One region of the Paenibacillus roseipurpureus genome, then DNA from elsewhere that is predicted to be linked to it. Evidence: riboswitches for the same ligand, from Rfam matches in the RefSeq annotation. Region 1 holds a riboswitch; each other region holds the start of a gene.
What was found. A riboswitch is a leader RNA that binds a small molecule or an ion and turns the genes downstream of it on or off. The one in region 1 is predicted to bind cyclic di-GMP.

Region 1 (7,735 bases):
CCGATGCGATACTCCACGTGTTCGCCAAGGCCCGCATCGATCACATTTTGCTTAGCCACATCGGCGAATTCCTGTTTCAACTCAAGCGAGATCAGCTTTCCCCCAGCCTGTAACCCTCTTGCTAGACAAATCCCGCTGTACCCGCCTAGCGCCCCGATTTCTAAGACTCGCTTTGCCCCGATCATCGTAACTAGCATCGTCAACAATCTGCCGTACCCTGGCGCGATCGAGATCTCTGGCATATTATGAGCAACGATGACCTCCTTGACCCGTGCAAGAACGGTATCTTCTTGATATAAGCCTTCCATGTAGCTTTCTGCTGTAATGGTTTCCATGTATATGGACCTCCTTGTGATTAAAATGAGATGAATTCGCTTATTTTGTACAGTATCCGTTTGTAAGTGTCACCTATTTGTCCTATACTTGATTATTGTATGAGTTTTCTGAGCGTTGTACAACCCGGATGGAAGGACAAACACTATGTCGCATAAAATTGAATTAATCGCCACATGCCCAATGGGACTTGAGGCTGTTGTTGCTCGAGAAATTCGTGATCTCGGTTATACCGAAGTAACCGTCGAGAATGGCCGCGTCCGATTCATTGGTGACGAGCTGGCGATCTGTCGCTGCAACCTGTGGCTGCGAACAGCGGATCGCGTTCTCATTCATATGGGACAATTCCAAGCACTCACCTTCGACGAACTGTTTGAAGGGACGAAAGCGCTGGCTTGGCCGGACTGGATCCCGAATGATGCCGAGTTTCCCGTTGAAGGACGTTCCCATAAATCGAAACTATCCAGCGTCCCTGCTTGCCAAGGGATTGTGAAGAAAGCCATTGTTGAGAAAATGAAGCTGCGCTATGGCACCGAGTGGTTCCCTGAGAACGGAGCTCGCTACGTGATCGAAGTCGCTTTACTGAACGATATCGCAACACTCACGATCGACACGACAGGACCGAGCCTGCATAAGCGCGGCTATCGTAAGCTGGTCACTGAAGCACCGCTGAAAGAGACCATGGCCACAGCCATGATCCTGCTCAGCCGCTGGAACGTCGACCGCCCGCTGTACGACCCGTTCTGCGGGTCGGGCACGATCCCGATCGAGGCCGCGATGATCGGCTGGAACATTGCGCCAGGCTTGCGGCGCAGCTTTCCAAGTGAAGCTTGGGGGAATATCCCCCGCAAGCTGTGGGACAAAGCGCGCGACGAAGCCTTCGACGTCGTGCGCGATAACGTGCCGCTGCACATCGTGGGCAGCGACATCGATCCGGCTGCCATCGAAGTGGCAGAGGCAGCCGCTAAGGCCGCTGGACTGGCGAAGCAGTTCCAGCTCAAGGTTGAGCCGATCGCCAAGGCGCGTCCGCGCGGCGATTACGGCTGCCTGATCACCAATCCGCCGTACGGCGAGCGGCTTGGTGAACAGCAGGATGCCGAGCTGGCGCTGCGCCAGCTCGGGGCTCTAACGACACCGATGCCGTCGTGGAGTCTGTTCATTCTGAGCCCGACTACGCAGCTCGAGCATTATATGAATCGCCGCGCGGATAAGAAGCGCAAGCTGTTCAATGGACGAATCGAGTGTAACCTGTATCAATACCTTGGTCCGTTACCTCCTCGAAGACACGATAGATAAGCATGTAGCTGACTTCGGCGGCAGGCGGACATTTCAGCCCTGAAATTGCTCCTAAACGGAACGTGAGTGCGCTAACAACTTCTTCTAGCATCAAAATGGGCCTCGAGCGGAACGTCAGTATGCTATTTTGCCGGAAAGTGGTCAAAAACCACGAAAATCCGATAAATAGAGTATCCACGTTCCGTCAAACCCTGAATATCAGCCATTTCGGCAAAATAGCGCATTTACGTTCCGTTTCGCTACCAAATCAGCAATTCCAACGCCATGAAATAAATGAAATAAGCCTGCCGACCCTATCCATGGGCTTGCAGGCTTAAAAGCTATTGTACCTCTTAAAATTCTGATGCTTGATACTCTTCATAAGGATCAAAATCAGGATTATCTTTTGCAATAATCGGGTCTATGACCGTTACGGTATCCATCGTAGATACATGCCAATCCTCATTGGAGCTAAGCACTTCTGCCAAAAAAGCATCAATGTCCATGTGTTGTTAATTCCTTCCTCATGATCGCAAGATAAAACTTAGTATTGGTGAGGAGGATTATGTTTATTCCTAAATTAACATTCTATTACTTCAACCAGCTCCAAGGGGAGCCCATCTGGATCGGCGAAGAATGTGTAGCGGTTCCCCGTGATTGGATCAATCCGTACTGGCTCCACCGTGATCCCCTTGTGTGTCAAGGCCTCCACAGTCTCATCCATATTGGTGATAACGAATGCCAAATGCCGCAGTCCACGAGCCTCAGGTTGATTTACGCGTAGTGGCGGATTCGGAAAAGAGAATAGTTCAATCTCTTGATCTGTGTCCCCGATCCGTAAATCCAATTTGTAAGAATCCCGCTCTGCACGATACGTTTCTTGGATAACGGTAAGTCCGAGCAGCTCGACATAGAAATGCTTGGATCGTTCATAATCAGAACAAATAATTGCTACGTGGTGTATCTGTTTGAAGTGTATAGTCACCTTGTACCTCCATAAACGACCTAAGCCTGTTCATGCAATCCCAACGTGTAATCAATCTCATACCATGCAACTCCCTCGATATAGCACTTTAGGACTACTTATGGATATGGCCTCATTATAGCCGTTCGTGTCGATTGGTGACAATGAGAAAAAAGAACGGTTCGCCTAGATAGGCTGAACCGCTCTTAATTTGGAAGTCAGGCATTGAAAAAGTCTAGTTAAAAAACCTTCGATTTGCGACATTGGGGGCATTTTCACCGATAGCTTAACTTCGCCCTTCCAATAAAAAATGAGAATGCTGTTGTTTCTTCCGTGAAACAATTCAACGTCCCAGCAAGTTTCGTTAAGTGCGTACTCTTCGCGGTTAATCATCAGTTTCGGTCCATCCGTGGATGGCACCAAACGAGCAACATGGTTTCCGCATAATGAGGTAGCTTTTTGTTCTTCCTGTGGGTGATGATCCAATTTCATGCTGAGTGAGCCTCCTGTTTACAATTTTTTAATATCGAAATTATGACAGAGAAAAACCCCACCAAGGGGATCCGAATTAGTGGGGTTCTGAATGAATTCCCAATCTTTCGGCGGCTGGCTGGCTGCTTGTCCCTAAGCAGGAGAAGTAAAGCCCCTGTAGCTTTGCGTCACTGGCTTTCGCCAGCTTTGCCTTTGTCGAGATGACGTGCAAGCAAATAGTTAGATAAAGCGTAATGTTGATCTTTATACTCTCAAGAATAAGGGAAGTCGTTCACAATTCGAATAGTTCCATGGAACCATTTTTACGAAATCCATCAAAAAACTTGCATTTTCGACGAACTTTTTACCGAAATATGACGTTTCGTGCCCCTCCAGTAGAAAATCGAGCCAACCATCGACAAAATTGCAATGAGAAGAAACAGCGTTTTCCCGCCAAAAGACACAAGCAAGAAGCCGCCGATCCAAGGCCCCATAAAGTGGCCCAGATTCGTTAATGTTTGCGCCCCGAAATAGGTACCTCGCATGTTCTCTGGAGCAAGCTTATCAATCAGCAGATTAGCGGCTGGATAATTCAAAATTTCACCAAAGGTGAAAATACCCATGGAGATGATGAGCCAAGTCAGCGAATGCGAGAAGGCAAATCCCACATCACCGAGTGCAAACATGATGTTGCCAACGATGATCGCGGTTAACGGGGGATACTTCTCAGCCCACTTACCAAGCGGAATCTGCATGGCAATCACGACAATCGCATTGGCGCTCATGAGCACCGCGAACATGTTGACACCATTGGTGAAATCCATCTGAAGATACTGGGAGAGTGTTACCATAACCTGCGAGTAGCCAATCGCCCCAATGATGCCGCCGATGATGTACAAACGGAAAGTCATGTCTTTGCGAATGACATTCCATGCCGATCCGAACGTTATCTTCGACTTCTTCTCCCCTTCAATTTGCTTGATGCCAAATTTAATGAGGAGCGCGTACAACGTAATGCCGTAAATTAAATAAATAACGCCTGTCAGCAGAAAAGGCAGCGCACCGTTCATCGTCGCAAAAAAAGCGCCGAGCAGCGGGCCGACAGCCACACCGATGTTAATCGCCATATAGCGCAGCGAGAACACTTGTCTCCGCTTCGCAGGTTCCGTTAAATCAGCCATTAACGCTTGAGACACTGGCTCATAGAACGAGCGGCACAACCCATTGAGCATGTTCAACAGCATAAACAGAACAGGCAGCTTCACAATGCCAAAACCTAAGAAGACGAAGCCCCATCCGAAAAGTGCCCCAAGCATGATGACACGTCGACCAAATCGGTCAGATAACGTACCACCTACAAATCCGCCTACTGTTCCTGCCAACGCACCCATCCCAATGACAATCCCGATCAAACTTGGGCTCATATCCGAGTGTTTAGCCAAATAGATAGCGAGGAACGGCAAACTCATTGAAGAAGCTGCCCTAGCCATAACCGTGCCCAAAATTAATGTATGTACAATCGGATGATAGGCATGTAGAAATTGACGTACACGATTCATGTGCTCGCGCTCCCTTCATGGTTGAAGATGAATCAAATAATTACCAATGGTTAATAAATACACACCGAAGACTTATTATACACGAAAAAGCGAGAATGGTGTCGTTATTTTGCAAACGAATGAATGCCATCATGATCACAAATCTGCCATTGGTAATGATTGGATGAACTCTTTATACTGATTGTATGGAGGTGTTTCCGATGAAAATAGCAATCACAGGCGGCAGCGGCTTTATCGGTAAACGATTAATCGCTTATTGGTTAGAACAAGGTTACGAGCTAATTAACATTTCACGTTCCTCTGCTACCCGTATCCCAGGTGTAACAACGGTTACTTGGGATGATCTGAAGATGAAGCCCGATACCCTACAAGGGCTGCATGCCATTGTCAACTTAGCTGGCGAATCGATCAGTCAGCGGTGGACAGCGGCGGCCAAATCTCGTATCATTCAGTCCCGCTTAGACGCAGCGGCTAACGTTGCCAAACTCGTTGCAAGTATGGACGTGAAGCCGCGTGTCGTTGTGAATGCATCCGGGATGTCCTATTACGGAACGTCAGAAACGGACACTTTCGACGAGACTAGCCCATTCCGAAACACGGATTTCTTAGCATCCGTTGTTAAGCAGTGGGAGCATGCCGCCGATCAAATCCAAGGAACTCGCGTGGTGAAAGTTCGTGTTGGACTTGTGCTGGATAACCTCGAAGGCGCTTTTCCGAAAATGGCTTTGCCTTATAAGCTTGGTGTTGGAGGTACCGTCGGCAGCGGCAGACAATGGATGTCATGGATCCATATCGATGACATGGTGCGTTTAATTGATTTCTGCGTAGATCACGATGATATTGAAGGTCCTGTCAACGCAACGGCTCCCAATCCCGTGACGAATCAACAATTTGGACGTACATTGGCGACTGTTATGAGAAGACCGAATATATTCCCAGTTCCAGCCTTCATGATGAAGCTATTGTTCGGCGAGCTCTCCGTGCTATTGTTGGAGGGTCAGAAGGTCCTGCCTCGGGTTTTACAGCAGCATGGTTTCGTATGGAAGTTCCCGCAGCTCCAAGAGGCGCTGGCCCAATTGATGAAAAAATAACTTTTCTTTTCAATTAAAATTGTGTACAATTTAATTATGTCAAATACAATTAAAGGTTGTGAGCCTATGAGCATTCATCAATTTCAAGTCCGCACGATCCGCGGTGAAGAGAAATCGCTTGCCGATTACAACAATCAGGTTCTGCTCATTGTCAACACGGCAACCAAATGCGGGTTTGCCCCTCAGTTTAAGGGGCTTCAAGAACTCCATGATACGTACAAAGATCAAGGCTTTAGCGTGCTTGGCTTCCCTTGCAACCAATTCAAAGATCAAGAGCCAGGCAATGACGCACAAGTGGAGCAAGCATGCCAATTAAACTTCGGTGTCAATTTCCCGCTTTTCTCCAAAATTGATGTGAATGGCGCGGATGCGCACCCGTTATACAAATATCTGAAAAGCAAAGCCCCTGGCTTATTCGGTTCAGGCATTAAATGGAATTTCACGAAATTCCTCGTCGATCAGAATGGTCAAGTCATTAAACGATTCTCACCTACGACGAAACCGCAAAAGATCGAGGCATACGTACGCAAGCTGCTTGCCAAGACCGCTGTTCACGCATAATCACAAGCCATCTCTATCGCTTAAAGAAGCATAAAAGCATCCGCCACGAGGGCGGATGCTTTTATTTTTTCACATATTTCTTGGCTTTCTCAATGGCTTCATCTTCTGTTTCGCCTGTAATGTAGCGGCCGTTAATAAAAATAAATGCATACCTTTGACATGGACCGCAATACGATTTGCAAGCGACTTTGACTTCCGTACCAGGTGCAATCACATCAATTTTGGCTAGGGCCGTTTTCACCTTCATGTGTTTGCACTTGTCACAAATGCGAATATCGTTGCGCATTAGTGGTCTCCGTGATTCCCCTTGCTAGGGTTAGTAATCATGAAGCCCTCTTCCGGTGTGTAGAAGTAGTCAATACGAACACCATCCAGCAGCGGCTCGGATTGATCAAGAAGAACGTCAATGCCTTTATCGGTGGTAACTACAACGTCATTAGGAGTTTTATCGTCAAGACCCAAACCATAGTGAGCGTGATCACCATGTTTATGCGTCACTTGAACACGAACTGATAAACCTTGGTTTTCTTCTTTATTAAGCTCCAATTGAAGTACTTTTGCTGCATTGCGAGAAATTTTGACTTTCATATGTACACATCTCCTGAAACGATAAATTTTAATTCTATTGTAAAGAATCTACGCCATGAAATCAACCTGCTCTCAACATGTCCAAATTGTTCCCTTCTATTGCCAAAACTACGTAGGAACTTTAAAATAAGAAGCAGTATGTGCATTTGCACCTTATTATCGTTTCTTAACCTACTTACCTTAAGGTAAGTATGTATTTGACTTTGGATGAAAGGAAGCGGTCTTATGTCTACGTTAGAAAATGAAAAAGTCGCTCCACTCAGCAATTATGTGCCTAAAATCCCCAAGGAAATTGAATGCTCTATTGAACGAACGCTGGAAGTCATCGGCGGTAAATGGGCTTTTCTCGTCCTACGCGAATTGTTTTCTGGCACGAAGCGTTTCGGCGAACTGCAGCGTCAAATTGTTGGCATCTCCCCGAAATCGCTAACAGACATTCTTCGCCACCTTGAAGAACATGGCGTTCTGGAGCGGATGGCGTTTCCTACGGTTCCCGTAACTGTCGAGTATACGTTGACACCAAAAGGGCAGGATCTGCATCAAATTATTAAAGAAATGAAGCTTTGGTCCGCAAAATGGACATAATCATGAATTAGGGACCTTATTGAGGAGTGAACGTGATGATTACTATCAAAACTAAAGAACAAATTCAAGCCATGGGTAAAGCGGGCCGCATTCTGGCGGATTGTCATAAAGAAATTGCCAAAATGATCCGCCCTGGGATCACAACATGGGAAATCGACCAATTCGTTGAAGGCTTCCTAGCTAAAAACGGTGCAACACCTGAGCAAAAAGGGTACCACGGCTACCCCTACGCGACTTGCGCATCAGTCAATGATGTCATCTGCCACGGCTTCCCAAAGAAAGAGCCGCTAAATGACGGAGATATTGTG
Region 2 (7,735 bases), 1.7 Mb from region 1:
AATCGACTAGATACAGCGTGAACCTCATAGGTGTAATTCCCTGCAGGCAACCTAGTAAAAGTTACAGTTTTGTCTGTCACCGTACTATTTAAAACACGAGTTCCGTCTACGATTTGATACACCTTATAACTATCTGCTAAATTAGCAGAATCCCATGATAAAACGATATCGTTAAGATTTTGAATCGTATATGTTAGATTACCAGGCGGCTGCATAGATATTGGACTTAACGTAAAGGATACTTGACTGCCGTCTGCAGACTCACCAAATCTAGTTGAAAAGGAATGAACCTCATAGGAGTAGTCACCAACTGGCATATTGGTGTAGGTTACTGTTTTACCCGGTATCGAACTCTTTAAAACTCGCTGTCCATTTACAATTTGGTAGACTTTATAGCTGTTTGCATTGGCAGCAGACGGCCAAGATAAAACAATGTCATTACCATTCTGAAGCTGATAAGTAACATTGCTAGGTGAGAACATCGTTACACTTTCGAGATGAAATGAAATCGTGCTGCCTTCAGTGGATTCACCAAAACGGCTGGATATAGATTTCACAATATAACTGTAATCACCGCCAGGCATCTTGGTGAAGGTTACCGTCGTTCCTGTAACTGTGCTTTTTAGAACAGGCACTCCATCAATAACTTGATAGACATTATAGCTATCCGCATAAACAGCACTATCCCATGTTAAGATAATGTCATTAATGTTTTGAAGCTGATAAGAAAGGCTACTTGGGCTCACTATGGCTATAGGATCTAGTGTAAATGAATCTTGACTGCCATCTGCCGATTCCCCAAATCGGGTAGATACGGAATGAATTTCATAGGTATAGTTGCCTGCTGGCATATTTGAATAAGTAACGGTTGTCCCTGTTACTGTACTCTTTAAAACCCGTTGTCCATCAATAATTTGATAGATTTTGTAAGAATTTGCATTAGCTGCTGATGTCCAAGTTAGAATAATATCATTGCCATTTTGAATCTTATGTGCAAAATTGCTTGGTGGAAGCATCGTTACAACACCAACCGTTATGCTAACGCTGCTGCCTGTGGACGATTCTCCGAAGCGATCACTGTAGGAGTGAACTTCATAGCTATAATCTCCTGCCAGTACATTGCTATATTTTACAGTTGTTCCACTGACCGTACTCTTAAGAACTGGATTACCGTCAGTGATTTGGTAGATCTTATAACTCATTGCATTCGATACTGGATCCCAGCTTAAATTCACATCAGTGAGGTTGGTTACTGAAGCAGTGAAATTATTGGGTGCAGTCATTATTGGGTATACCAGATCAATCTGTTTAATCGTCGATTGGGCTGATTCACCGTATACTGTATGTACAGATGTTACAGCAAATTTATAGGTACCTTCGGGTGCCCGGGTTATCGTAAACGTCCTATCTATCCCGGATTTTAATAACGTCGCTACTCCATTCACATCAATCTTATAAAGATTATAAGATTGAGCATTTTGAGCAGAACCCCAGCTAATTACGATATCGTTACCATTTTGAATCGAAGCGTTTAGCGTCGATGGTGGCAACATGTCTGGGTAGTCAATGGTGACGGTGATCGGGGCGCTTGGACCGGATTCCCCTTCAGCACTTAAGGTAGATACGACATACCGATAAGAACCTTCGGCTAGATTATTTTTCGTATATGTAGCATTGGTTACTGTGCCAGTCAGTAGAAGCTGGCCATCTGTAATTTCATAGATCTTATACCCATTCGCACCAAACACAGGGTCCCAGCTTAGTTTAATATCATCAGCGCTCAGAGCCTGATAGGTAACATTACTAGGTGGCAAAATGGAACTGCTTGTTGCAAATACGCTTGCTGCAGGGAAAAGTAATTGCAATAGAAAAAGAAATGACATTATTGCTGACAATCTACTATGCATTCTGTTCGACATCGTTTTGACCAGCCTTTCAACGGTATAGTATTTTATGCGCAATAAAAAAGAACCTTTGCAAGGTTCATAGTTTTACCGCTATGACTCCTTGTGGCAACCGGCTGCCATCCTCATACTTAGAACGAGGTTCAGGCCCTTGGCTTTGCGTATCATGGTTTCCCATGACTTGCCTTTTCATTTGGGTTAAATGCGGCTATTCTTGTTGTTATGTCTCTATTATTGCGTTATTTCTTGAGATCAAAAAAGTAGCTTTCTCCTGTGTAAGCTTTGTCGTATGACATGCGTTGCGTCTTTCCAGTCTCTATCTTCGAAATCTGAAGGCTAGCTTCATCCCTTAACTGCTCTAATTTACGGATAAAAATCGTATCATGACTTAAAACCATTTTGACCCGATTCTTGTATTCCCTCTTCTGTTGTAGCGTAGGTGAAGCATGCAGCAGTAATTTCATGATCTGACTCCGTCGTTCCATATATTCGGAAATTTGTTCAGTGTCCATATTGGAAAGTGCGGATAGCCCCTGCTGCGTATGTATTTCTAATTGAACGAGTAAATCATCCATGGCTGACACCGGATGCTACTGGCGATACCGTTGATTGCGCAAGCTTTGCAGCTTGCATCCATGTTTCCTTTAACTGCATCAGATAACCCAATACCTCTTCTGCTGGCTCTACCTCTTTCTTCATATTCGCTTCAACAAGACGGCGTGTAAAATATTCATACAGCTTGAGCAGATCATTTGCTATTGGAATGGAACGATCAAGCGTAATCGAGAATTCGCTAATGATATCTTGCACCTTTACTAGGTTCGTATTGGCTTCTTGGAAGTTACTAGCCTTTAATGCCTCGATGCCCATTCTGCAAAACCGAATGCCACCATCACAAAGCATAATTAACAACTGTGCTGGAGTCGCAGTCTGAACGGAAGACTCCAAGTATTTATTCCGCTGCGGATAACTCATAGATGTTCCCCCTAAATATGTAGTCCTATTGAATTAGCCGCCCATTTGCTGACTAAGCTGTGCACTCTGCGCCTGCATTTGTGTAATATACTTTTCCATTGCTGTAAATTGATTATAATATCGGGTTTCGAGCGCATCCAGCTTAGCTGTTAGCTTATCAATATTAGTGTTAATCGAATTAATCGATTTGCCGATTAAATAATTAGAATCGACACTTGAAGTAGCCCCGGCCTTTTTTGTAAGGTTAGAAATTAACCGTGTGGCTTTATCATATAATTTCGTCGCTAAGCCGTCACCTGCATCCGAATCTTTATCTCCATCATTTGTAATAAAAAGCGCCATGACTTCATCAGGGTTTTCCGCGATTGCTGCTTTAAGCTTTGCATCGTTAATATAAATTTTACCGTTTTCCGAGTAACTACCTGAAATAGAATTTCCGGCAATCAGGCTTGTTGAGATGCCAATTTCTGATAGGGTTTTATAATCTCCTGTCGGTAATCCGGTTACTATAGCGGAAAAAGAAGTCCTAAAGTTTGTTAAGCCGCTTGAAAGCAAATCATCATTGCGCAGTAAGCCGCTCTTCGCTTTCTCTTCCCAAGCTTTAATTTGATCATCTTTCATTCCTTCTCGCTGTTCATCTGTTAAAGGAGAGAAATCCTTGTACTTCTTCTCAGAAACTTTGGTATTAACCGTCGTAATCAATTCATTGTATTTATCAACAAGTGTCTTAATCGAATTGTACACGCCATCGACATCTCGTGTCGTTGTAATACTAACTGCTGAATCAGTCGGTGCTTGCTCTTTCTTTGCCGTAAACGTCATGCCATTAATGGAAAATGTATTGGAGTCATATTTGGCGGAAACACCATTAAACTCAACATCGGCTTGAGTACCCTTTACACCAAGCTGGGAATAACTCGTTGACGTCGGTGCACTTAAAGCAAAATTAGTCGTAATATCCGTTCCATCTGCAGTTTGATCTGATAAAGTAATCGCTTCTCCCCCTGGAGCAAAGAAAGCAAGCTTGTTATCACTTGTTATATAGGCAGATATGCCAAGCTTCCCAACATCAGAGCTGTTAATTGCATCGATGACATTTCCGATTGCACTTGAGCTGCTTACGGTCACATCGACTGTTTTCCCCCCTGCGCTTACACGCAGTGTTTGCGCCGAGGTAATAGTACTATCTACGATCGTAGTCGTCCCAGCGCTAAATGTATTCGTTCCCTTGTAGGTTTGTCCTGTAGTACCCGAGATTGCTGCAGAAGAAATACCCAGTACATCCTTCAGCAGATTGGTAGTACCATTAGAGGATTCCATTTGCAAATTAACCTCAGCAGACTGCCCCGTACCTGACGATACGAAAAACAATCGCTTCATCGTGCTATCATAGTTAACACCAACACCAGTAACACTCGTTTTACTATTTATTCGTGAAACTAAACTAGCAATCGTATCTGCCTTCTCGACATTTAAGGTAATCGTCCCTTTTTGACCGCCAACGGTCAGTGTCGAAGAGCTGGATAATCCTAAGTCTTCTAGTGTCGAAGAATTACTCGTTGCAAGAGCTAATACATCCGAGGTCACCTTAGCTCCAGACGCAAGCTTGTTCACTTTCAGTGTATAAATCCCCTCGGCAGCATTGGAAGATGATGTAGCAGAAACTATACTATCATCCGATGAGGATGACTTCTTCGTTTGGTAGGCTGACTGTAATTTCATATTAAATGCTATGTTCCGAAATTCCATGATTTTAGAGTTCATAGCACGGTAATCATCACGCTGCCATTCCAGCGTCTGCTTATTCTGCTTTAATTTATTCTGTGGCATTCTCGCAGCCTTCATTAACTTACTAACCGTATCATCAATATCGATTCCCGAACCCGAAAAGCCGTTTAATCGAGTTACCATTGCCTGTGACCTCCTCATTCAACATAACGGATAAGTTTATCTCCGTTCATCAATAATAATTCCTGCCATTTCCCACAGCTTAGCAACAAAATCCAAGCTTTTTTCTGGTGGAATTTCCCGTATCGTTTCTCCTGTATTTGTATCTACGACCTTGACGGAGATTAGCTTAGTTTTTTGGTGAACAGAGAACTCTAGTGATGTCGTTCTACCCTGCATGGCTTTAATGGCATTTTCGATCGCTTTAACGAGCTGCTCATCACTAACCGTTACTTTCTCTCCCTGAATTTCTGCAACTCTAAGCTCATGCGTGTTCGTGATGTAGGGAGACACAAGTGACGCAGCATTTACTCCTGCATCTTCTATGCTCTTTGACTTTACAGTAGGCTCCACAGCAGGTAGTTCTGCCCCAGAAGAGGCTCCTATTCCACCAACAGGAAAATTGACGCTCATAACAAGAACCTCCAACCGAAATATGTATATTACATATATCGGCTGAAGGCACGTTTTGTATTATAGTTATTTTGTCGATTTTGCAATAAAAAAAGAGACTTTGGACGAGCCAAAGTCTCTTTTGTAGCAATAAATTAACGAAGCAATTGCAGAACGCCTTGTGGCTGTTGGTTCGCTTGTGCCAACATTGCTTGTGCAGCTTGGGAAAGGATGTTGTTCTTAGTAAAGTCCATCATTTCTTTCGCCATATCCACGTCACGAATACGGGATTCAGCAGCTGTCAAGTTCTCGGAAGAAGTTTGCAAGTTGTTGATTGTGTGCTCCAGACGGTTTTGCACAGCACCCATTTTGGAACGCTCAGAAGAAACGCTCGTAATAGCTTTGTCCAAAGAAGTGATGGCTGCAGCCGCACCGGAAGCAGAAGATACGTCAACTCCGGAAATACCTAGAGCGGAAGCCCTCATATCGGAAATACCCAGAGCGATCGTTTGTCCTTTATTAGCACCAATTTGGAAAGAAATCGCACCAGCACCAGCAGCTTCACGTGAAGCATTGCTCAAGCCTTGGTCATCCAGAACGGTTTGGTTCTCTTCTTCGGATAGCTGCAGATCACCACTTGGAGCTTGGAAAGTCAGACGACCATCAGATGTTGTTTTTACAATGATATCTTCAAGGAAGCCTTCGTCTCCTTGGGACTTACCTGCATTTGTATTCCATGTTGTGATTTCTGCATTCATACGTGTTTGGAACGCTGTAGCTAATGTATCCAAGCTTGAACCCGCTGCAACAGCAGACATTGTTACTTGCATTTGTTGACCGTTATAAGTCATAGTAAATGTTTGAGCAGCGGTTGTAGCGTTAACTGTCTGCCAGTCGCCATCTGTTTGAGTTGCAGCACCTACTAGTTCTGCAGTTGCTCCCAGGAATGTATCAAATACAGACTTAGAACCAGCCGCATCAGTTACACCGTCAGACAATTTAGCATTTGTAGAAGCACTAGCGTCTCCAAGGTACAATTCAACTTTGGAAGCCGTACCTTTTGTGCTGCTTTCAATTTTAAATGTACCTGCAGTTGCATCTGTAATATTAACATGCCCAGCGCCTGTTCCGGAATCGTCAATTGCTTGGTTGATGACTTTTTCCAGAATGTCACGAACCTTATGACTTTCTGTAGAAGTCATGTTAGTACCAGACCAATCATGTTCCAGAACTGCTTTATCATCAGCGCTCAAATATTTATTCCAAGCGACATCAATTTTCTTGCCATCAACGATTAGCGCGTCTGTTTGATCGTATTTGACGTTACCAGTGGAAGCATCCACAGCTGATACGCTAACACCAGTCAAATTACCTTTTGTTCCTTTGAATACTGCTGCGCTGCTTACGTTAACTGAAGAGTCGCCAGCAGCACCGTTTAAAGCGCCGTTTAGCAATTTCTGAGTATTGAACTCAGTTGTGTTACCAATACGGTCGATCTCGGATTTCAATTGGTTTACTTCATCTTGAATGTTTTTGCGATCTTCAGTTGTGTTTGTTCCGTTTGCGGATTGGTCAGCCAGCTCGCGCATACGCTGAAGGATCGAGTGAGTTTCGTTAAGCGCACCCTCAGCTGTTTGGATCAAGGAGATACCATCTTGAGCATTTTTGGAAGCCATATCAAGACCGCGGATTTGCGCTCTCATTTTCTCGGAGATTGCAAGACCTGCAGCGTCATCGCCGGCACGGTTGATACGAAGACCGGAAGACAATTTCTCAAGTGATTTGCTTGCTGCTGCTGTGTTGCTCGTTAATTGGCGGTGCGTGTTCGCTGCCGCGAGGTTGTGATTAATTCTCATCGTGTTCTTCCTCCTGAAGGTTCGGTTCATCCACGTCCATGTGGATGTTAATTAGGCGTTTAGTAGGTCGGCCGCCCTACTTATTGCCGTTAATTTGTATATCGGTAGGACCATTCTGAAAGTTTATAGCAATAATAAAAAAATGCCGACTTTTGCCGACATTTATCATTTATTTAGACTTATTCATTAACTTGTTCAAATTCATAGGACTGACCTTATGAGTAAATGCCTCTTTATTCGACTCCTCAATCTGTTGATAGATCTCCTTGCGATAAACCTCCACTTGCTTGGGAGCTTTGATTCCAACACGGACTGTATCTCCCTCTGTGCCGAGAATGACGACCTCAATTTGATCCCCGAGCATAATAGATTCGCCTTTTTTCCTTGCTAATACAAGCATGCTCCTCACCCCTTCACATGTGTCGATTCATCAAGCTCACTCAAGATTAGCTCATGCTTTACATGGTAACCCGAATCATGCAAGATGATTTGTTTAGCTAATTTCGATGTAAGGTTCAAAATAATCGGTGCCAATAGGTTGACTGTAATCTTGGAATAATCGTCATTTACGGTTACGACCGACCAAACCTGCACATCTTCTCTTTGTGCAATCTTGAGCTCTTGAAGTGCTGCATCGGGGAGGCTGAAGTCATAGTCCTT
Region 3 (7,735 bases), 1.6 Mb from region 1:
CATCTCGTCGTCCAGCTTCTCATTCTGCATCGCTTTCGCATCTGCCAGCTGTTCGCTCACGCTTTTATATTCATTGTAAGCATCGTAAGCTTCCTGAAGATCGGATTGCTCTTTCGAATACTCTCTTAATTTCTTCGTATCACTCGTTACATCAGGGTCACACAAGAGTTCGCTCAATTTCTCATAGCGGTCTACAATGGACTGAAGTCGATCCAACATAGGGGATCACTCCTTTCTTATTTTTTCATAAAATTAAACATTGAAACGGAAATGCATAACGTCCCCGTCATTCACCACATACTCTTTACCTTCAAGGCGCACTTGGCCTTTCTCTTTCGCACCTGCCATCGATCCTGCAGCCGCCAAATCGGTATAAGACACAACTTCCGCCCGAATAAATCCACGTTCAAAATCCGTATGAATCACGCCAGCCGCCTGCGGAGCTTTCGTCCCTTTACGAATCGTCCATGCACGAACTTCTTGCACACCCGCTGTGAAATACGTGTACAACCCAAGCTTGCGGTAAGCCGCTTTAATCAATCTATTCAAGCCAGACTCTTGAAGTCCCAGCTCTTCCAGGAACATCGCTTTTTCTTCATCTTCCAATTCAGCGATCTCGGATTCAACCTTCGCAGAGATGGAAACAACTTCGTTGTTTTCACTTTCAGCAAAAGTCTTCACTATTTTAACGTATGCATTATCATCTGCTGTTGAAACTTCGTCTTCACTCACGTTTGCCGCATAGAGAACTGGCTTCATCGTCAACAAATGAAGATCGCGAACCAATAGCTTCTCATCATCGCTCAAATCCAAGCTGCGTGCTGGCTTATCATTATATAAGGCTTCTTTGATGCGTTCTAGACACTCTACTTCAGCTACAACTTTCTTGTCGCCGCCTTTGAGGTTTTTGCGTGAACGCTCGATCTTCTTCTCGACCGACTCAATATCTGCCAAAATCAATTCAAGATTAATCGTCTCGATGTCGCCAATCGGATCGACTTTCCCAGAAACGTGCGTAATATTATCATCCTCAAAACAACGTACAACATGCACGATCGCATCGACTTCACGAATGTGTGCCAGAAACTTATTGCCCAGGCCTTCGCCTTTGCTCGCACCTTTCACCAAACCCGCAATGTCAACGAATTCGAACGCTGTCGGTACGATGCTCTTCGGCACTACGATTTCTACCAGCTTCTGCAATCTCTCGTCTGGTACTTCTACTACCCCAACATTCGGATCGATCGTACAGAACGGATAATTCGCAGATTCTGCCCCCGCCTGTGTAATTGCATTAAACAATGTCGATTTTCCTACGTTCGGTAGACCGACGATACCTGCTTTCAAAGCCATTGTCGTTACAACTCCTTAATTTTCGAAAATCATCCTTCTTATTATATAGTAACTGAGGGGCAAAAAAAAGCCTGCAAGCTAGGGATTGGCCGCAGACTTTTTTTCCATTGCTTTTTTGAACTCGTCGTCCCGCTTCTGTTCGAAGTACGTTTCGATCTGATTTCGAAGAATAAAGCCGCGCAGCGCATTGCTTTGTTCCGCAGGGACACTTTCAAAGCTGGCGCCGTAATAGAAGCTGTTCTCCAGCTTTTCTTTCCGTATAATTTCCAGTTGGCATGGCAATTCAAAACCCAGATCGAGCGTCACTTGAAGCTGTGACTTCTTATGGATAATCGCATCCACCATGGCATTATCCTCGATTGTAAAACCGAGACCATTCATAGATATATTTTTGATCGCAAAATCGATTGGATTCTCAAAGACATTCTGTTTCTTTTGATGGCTGTTCTGAATACTGGAAATCAGCCCTGGTTGATTGACCGTGACCCGGGGAAACTCCCGTTTCTCTGAAAACCTCTTCCGATTCTCGGGAGGATTAATCACAATGAGGGAACCTGGTTCTTTCGCAACAACGGTTGTCTCTAGCACGAATAAACCAGATTTGGTGTACAGCGTCACTTTCGCTTTATCCCCCAACTGATACACATCATACTCGGGCAGCTCAATCTCCATGATGTCCCCTTGGGCATAGGTAAGAATACCTGTTGAAACGAAGTCATCCTTGCTCAGTACGGCCCGACTTTCGATCATCACGTCCGCGTCATATCCTTCTTTACTCCCATATCTTTTTAAACTTGATTGCCTCATGGCCATGCTCATCAGCACCTCTCCCTCTAATAATGGATTATAAGACGCCCTCGCGCACAAAAATAGACTGCCCCACTTGCCCAGTGGAACAGCCTACTACCTCAATCAAGAAAAGCATCGATTTTCGGTAACCAGGCTGCCATAGTTCTGTAGAACTTTAGACCCTCAGCTTTGCGTCCTTGCTTTTCAGCAAGTTTGCCATTGTCGAACCCTGCTATGTTATTTATTACGGTCATTGTAGTATTATCGACCTACTCTATAGCCTCATTATACGGACCGTTGGAAGTTCTTTCAACTAAATTACTTGCATCCGCTATTTTTTTATTGTATGAATGTGTAGTGGAACGAATATCCACAAGTTTTTAAGTTATACACATTGTTATCCACAGGTTGTTAACAACGAATGCTTGTTCGATCTTTATGCACATGTGGATAAAATATTTTACGCGAGGTGTCCCCTGTGGATGAACATATAACTGAACATAGTCAGCATGAGCTGTGGATGAGAGAAGCCATCGGTGAGGCTTTGAAAGCTGAAGCGATCCGAGAAGTTCCTATCGGTGCCGTCGTCGTCCATCAAGGGCGCATCATTGGCCGCGGCTATAATTTGCGGGAAACGAAACTGGATCCGCTGGCGCATGCCGAGATGATTGCGATTAAGCAAGCCAGCGAGCACCTGCAGGCTTGGCGTCTCCTTGACTGCAAGCTCTACGTGACGCTGGAGCCTTGCCCGATGTGTGCTGGCGCCATTGTGCAAGCGCGCGTTCCGCAGGTCATCTACGGGACCGTCGATCCGAAGGCTGGCTGCGCGGGGACGTTGATGAACTTGCTGCAAGAGGACCGCTTCAACCATCGGGTCGATGTGGTCAGCGGCGTGCTGCAAGAGGAGTGTTCGACGATGTTGACGCAATTTTTCCGTAAACTGCGCGGAAAGGCTTAGATTGCGACGCCGTCTACAACAGAAAAAAGCTGTCCTAACGTAGATGCGTGCGTCTACTTCAGGGCAGCTTTTTTTCGCTCATTTCAACTTATACGAACGTACGATGAAGAAAATAATCGTGCCAAACAGCGTCAGCAGGATGATGCCCAAAATCCACAGATTGATGTCACCATTTCCCTCTTTGGCAATTCGAATCACGGACCATGTAATGAAGGCAAATAGGATCGTAATGACCGTTTTCAAACTAGTCATGAATAAACGACCATTCTCATACTGCTGCAGCGCATTATCCGCCGTGATCGGAAAAGGGTAGTTAAAGACATGCGGGACTCGACCCAGCAAGGTTAACCCGCTATACAGGATCAGGCTAATCATCGGCGGGAAGATGACACTCATTTTATTCCCCCACCTATTGATCTCCCCGCTCCCATTAAAATGCATAGGAATCCTTTCGGGTAAATCATGCCATTCGAATGCAATGTACACGATCATACTCACAATAGCTAAGAGTGAAATGGCGTCGAACACAGTCTCAAGTTTCGTTTTGGTCAATGGAAGGATCGGGCGATTATTCATCGCGGCACCTGCTTTCTGTGCACAATACTAAATTAGAATGAATGGTTATTCTATTCTTTATGTAGGATGTACATTCCTTGCCCGCCGAATGAAAACATTTCGCGTTAGCGAGGAGAAGTAAAACAAGAAGGATCTGCAACGACAGATCCTTCTCCATGCTCGATTGCGGCTATGCTATTTTATTATGGCGTATAAGATAGACTAGCGCTAAATGAGAGTTGAGTAATATCAGCTGCGGAGGGATCAGATGCTGCACGCGTCCTTATACGAATACCAATACGATCACCCGCTAGGACATTTAATGATAAGAGATTTATATTGGTTGCTGTATAGAAATTACCGGCAGTAAGGATATTACTATTCCCCCCAAAACTAAGTGAGCTAGTCAGCGAAGTTGTCAAGTAAGATGAAGAAAGATGACTAATGCCATTATTAGGAGCTGAAGGTGCTTTGAAAACTGTAAAATCATATATAAGTGGTGTCACATTTATAGAAGCCACTGAAGCAACCAATAAATCTGCACTTATTTGTAAATTTTGAACAGTTCCATTAAAGGGAATTGGGAAAGCAAAACCACCTGCTTCTGGTGGGCTAGTTGATTCTCCAGAACCATTAATAACTTCGACCGTGTGATTACCAAATCCCATTAAAATTGGAGCAGCAGATACTACTGTCGCACCACTGATGATGATACCCGTTGAAAATGGAATTAATCCCCCAGATCCTGCTGGCCCTGTTGCTCCAGTTGCTCCTGTTGGCCCTGTTGCTCCAGTTGCTCCCGCTGGTCCCGTTGATCCTGTTACTCCTGCTGGTCCTGCTGGTCCCGTTGATCCCGCTGCTCCCGTTGCTCCTGTTGCTCCTGCTGGTCCTGCTGGTCCCGTTGATCCTGTGGCTCCTGCTGGTCCCGTTGCTCCTGTTGGTCCCGGTGGACCGCCCGCTGGCCCCGTGGGTCCTGTGGCTCCCGTGGATCCTGTGGCTCCGGCTGTCCCCGCTGGCCCTGTAGCTCCCGCTGTACCCGTTGATCCTGTTGCCCCTGCTGGCCCTGTGGATCCCGTTGCTCCTGCTGGCCCTGTGGATCCCGTTGCTCCTGCTGGTCCCGTGGATCCTATGGCTCCTGCTGGCCCCGTGGGTCCTGTGGCTCCTGCTGGTCCTGGTGGACCCCCCGCTGGCCCAGTTGGTCCTGTGGATCCCGTGGATCCTGTAGATCCGGCTGTTCCCGTGGCCCCTTGCAGTCCTCGCGGTCCTGTCGCTCCTGTTACTCCTTGCAGTCCTCGCGGTCCTTCTGGACCCGTCGGCCCTGCTGCTCCATTTGGCCCTCGTGGTCCTTCTGGTCCTGGAGGGCCTGGAGGGCAATTACATTTTCCCATACTAATCTCATCTCCCTGTTATAAACGTATAACATCATATTAAAAGCCTAAAAAGATAGACACAGTATACGCCTACCATAAAGTGGAAAATGAACCCAAACTTAACAACTTTTAAGCCAGCTATGTGATTGTCCCCTACCAAGACGTCCGCGATTGCATTATATAATTTTAGGATCGATGACCAGGGAGTGATAGTAATGGACAAGCGCCCATTGATAGGAATTATGGTTAGTAATAGGCGAAGTAGAAAAAGAATTTTGGATCTTTGTCAGCGTTATCACAATCTAAACCTAAAACTTTTTGCCTTCACTCCAAGAGATATACTGTGGAAAAAGCAACGAATTATCGGACTTAGCTTAAAAAAGGACAAATGGACACAAAATTCGTTTCCTTTTCCGCATGTCGTCTACAACCGTTGTTACAACAAAAAACCAAACACCATTCAACGCCTTGAAGCAGTCATAGGCAGGAACAAGTGTTTTAACCATATTAATTTTTTTAATAAATGGGATCTCAATAAACGACTCGTACAATCAGAACTACAACCCTATGTACCGAACACATTTCTATACAAGGAAGTGGAAATCTCAAAACTATTAGAATCCTATAAACTTATTTTTATAAAGCCGATCTATGGAAATAAAGGAACGTCTGTATATCGAGTCGAACGAATGGATAATGACGATATACACATCTCATTGCACAGCTTAGCTCCAACATATATTTGCAGAAACAATGAAAGCATTGGGGAGAAATTGGATAATCTTCTTTGTCGAAAGACATACATGGTCCAGCAAGGGATTCCAATGCTTGGACTTGATCATCCGTATTTTGATATCCGGGTCCTTGTTCAAAAGGGGCTTATTGGGGAGTGGTCGATTTCCACTATAGTAAGCAGAGTTGCTCACAAACGATACTTTAACACAAGTATGTGTGAGTACATCTATGAGGCAGTAGAAGTTCTCCGCCAATTATTTTCGCTGGAACAAGTGAATGACATACTTCAATCTCTTCGCGATGTAAGTGTAAAAGCCGCACAAGAAGCAGAAATTCAAATGGGTTCACTGGGAGAATTGAGTGTGGATTTTGTCATTGACCAAGACAGTAAGTTATGGATTATTGAACTGAACGGTAAACCCCAAAAAAGTATATACAATGACATAAAGAGTTTTAAAGGAAAAAAACTGATATATAGTAGACCCTTGGAATATGCCTACTACCTCTCTCAATCATAACAAGTTGCCTTGCCGCAACAAATGCTACCATCCAAAATGATTGCGCCGCCAAAAGCTTCGTGCTATCATAATCCTTACTATGCGCCCGTAGCTCAGCAGGATAGAGCAACAGTTTCCTAAACTGTAGGTCGTACGTTCGAATCGTATCGGGCGCGTATTAGCTAGACCTAAATAAGAAATTGAAGGGATTACAACGTCAGGTTGGCAATCCCTTTCTTTGTTTTTTAGAAAGGAGCCACACCACAATGACAACTCGCCCTATTTCATCCTATCGAATCCCGTTATTCTGCGCTGTTACGCTGCTTTTCTGGATGTCGATGTACACTAGTGTTCCCATCATGGCGCCCTATGTAGAGTACCTTGGAGGCAGCCATCAAATGGCTGGCTGGATTGTCGGCATGTACGGCATTTCGCAGATGATGCTCCGCATCCCCGTTGGCATTATGTCGGATCGCTTTCACAAAAGACGGCTGTTCATCACCTTCGGCCTGCTGTTCACGGCCGTCACGGGACTCGGGCTGTGGTTTACCCACGATTTCACTTGGATATTAATTCTTCGCGCTCTCGCAGGCGCCGCAGCGGCGACATGGGTGGATTTCACGGTCCTCTTCACAAGCTATTACCAGCATGAAGAGTCAACAAAGGCGATCGGGACGATCTCCTTTTTCAACTCGTTCGGGCAAGTGCTGGGTATTCTGAGCGCAGGCTGGGCGGCAGATATGCTAGGCTGGGAATCGGTGTTCATTCTGGGCGCTGTGCTCGGCATACTCGGCATGATCGGCTCTTTCTTCCTCATTGAAAAAGTGGAAAAAGACGCGCCGAAAATTACGATGCGCGGCATCGCGAACGTGGCGACGGATCGCACGTTATTGTTCGTTTCACTGCTTGCGATTTTATCGCAGGTGCTGATCTTTGCAACGGTGTTTGGCTTCACGCCAGTCTATGCAACACAGCTCGGGGCGGATAAATTCGACCTCTCGCTGCTCTCCCTCTTCGCGAACGTCCCCGTTGCCTTCGCCTCCTTGTTCGGTGGACGACGCTGGGCGATCCGTTACGGGGAGAAGCGCATGGTCGTGGCGGGTTTCCTGCTGATGGGCGTGTTCACCTTCACGGTACCGTTCACCCATCACCTCTGGACTCTCATGATCACGCAAGCCCTGGCAGGCTTCGGACGCGGGCTTTCGTTCACCCTTCTCATGGGGATGAGCATTAAGCATATGCCTGCGGATAAGCGGGCGACGGCGATGGGATTTTTCCAGGCCATCTATGGTCTAGGGATGTTCATAGGCCCTGTATTCATGGGCATTATCGGCGACTATTTCTCGCTGAATCAAGGTTTTATTCTCCTTGGCGTTCTTGGCGTGACCAGCGCGTTGCTGTCCTATGTATTCGTACGGAGCTCAACAACCAAACGACCATTAGCATCAAACGGTTCTACGATAGCAAGATAAATAACA

Region 2: it holds a riboswitch for cyclic di-GMP, as region 1 does, so the genes downstream of both, MJB10_RS00600 (OmpL47-type beta-barrel domain-containing protein) here and MJB10_RS19215 (hypothetical protein) in region 1, are expected to answer to the same signal.
Region 3: it holds a riboswitch for cyclic di-GMP, as region 1 does, so the genes downstream of both, MJB10_RS00160 (PilZ domain-containing protein) here and MJB10_RS19215 (hypothetical protein) in region 1, are expected to answer to the same signal.

The regions. Positions count from the first base shown of each region.
Region 1 is NZ_CP130319.1:4,292,487-4,300,221, forward strand. Features, by position in the region: gene MJB10_RS19195 (O-methyltransferase) at 1-335, opposite strand, end outside; gene MJB10_RS19200 (THUMP domain-containing class I SAM-dependent RNA methyltransferase) at 481-1,629, shown strand; gene MJB10_RS19205 (hypothetical protein) at 1,962-2,114, opposite strand; gene gloA2 (SMU1112c/YaeR family gloxylase I-like metalloprotein) at 2,189-2,587, opposite strand; gene MJB10_RS19215 (hypothetical protein) at 2,759-3,064, opposite strand; cyclic di-GMP riboswitch class I at 3,171-3,265, opposite strand; gene MJB10_RS19220 (MDR family MFS transporter) at 3,379-4,602, opposite strand; gene MJB10_RS19225 (TIGR01777 family oxidoreductase) at 4,803-5,693, shown strand; gene MJB10_RS19230 (glutathione peroxidase) at 5,760-6,254, shown strand; gene MJB10_RS19235 (DUF1450 domain-containing protein) at 6,316-6,540, opposite strand; gene MJB10_RS19240 (HesB/IscA family protein) at 6,540-6,842, opposite strand; gene MJB10_RS19245 (winged helix-turn-helix transcriptional regulator) at 7,068-7,427, shown strand; gene map (type I methionyl aminopeptidase) at 7,463-7,735, shown strand, end outside.
Region 2 is NZ_CP130319.1:121,084-128,818, reverse strand. Features, by position in the region: gene MJB10_RS00600 (OmpL47-type beta-barrel domain-containing protein) at 1-1,883, opposite strand, end outside; cyclic di-GMP riboswitch class I at 2,009-2,100, opposite strand; gene MJB10_RS00595 (hypothetical protein) at 2,144-2,479, opposite strand; gene fliS (flagellar export chaperone FliS) at 2,472-2,879, opposite strand; gene fliD (flagellar filament capping protein FliD) at 2,913-4,790, opposite strand; gene MJB10_RS00580 (flagellar protein FlaG) at 4,827-5,240, opposite strand; gene MJB10_RS00575 (flagellin N-terminal helical domain-containing protein) at 5,375-7,075, opposite strand; gene csrA (carbon storage regulator CsrA) at 7,245-7,475, opposite strand; gene fliW (flagellar assembly protein FliW) at 7,481-7,735, opposite strand, start outside.
Region 3 is NZ_CP130319.1:26,484-34,218, reverse strand. Features, by position in the region: gene prfA (peptide chain release factor 1) at 1-219, opposite strand, end outside; gene ychF (redox-regulated ATPase YchF) at 253-1,353, opposite strand; gene MJB10_RS00160 (PilZ domain-containing protein) at 1,432-2,172, opposite strand; cyclic di-GMP riboswitch class I at 2,284-2,370, opposite strand; gene tadA (tRNA adenosine(34) deaminase TadA) at 2,621-3,100, shown strand; gene MJB10_RS00150 (DUF1648 domain-containing protein) at 3,179-3,676, opposite strand; gene MJB10_RS00145 (hypothetical protein) at 3,859-4,323, opposite strand; partial or broken gene MJB10_RS26790 (hypothetical protein) at 4,390-5,043, opposite strand; gene MJB10_RS00135 (YheC/YheD family endospore coat-associated protein) at 5,241-6,278, shown strand; tRNA gene MJB10_RS00130 (tRNA-Arg) at 6,360-6,433, shown strand; gene MJB10_RS00125 (MFS transporter) at 6,524-7,729, shown strand.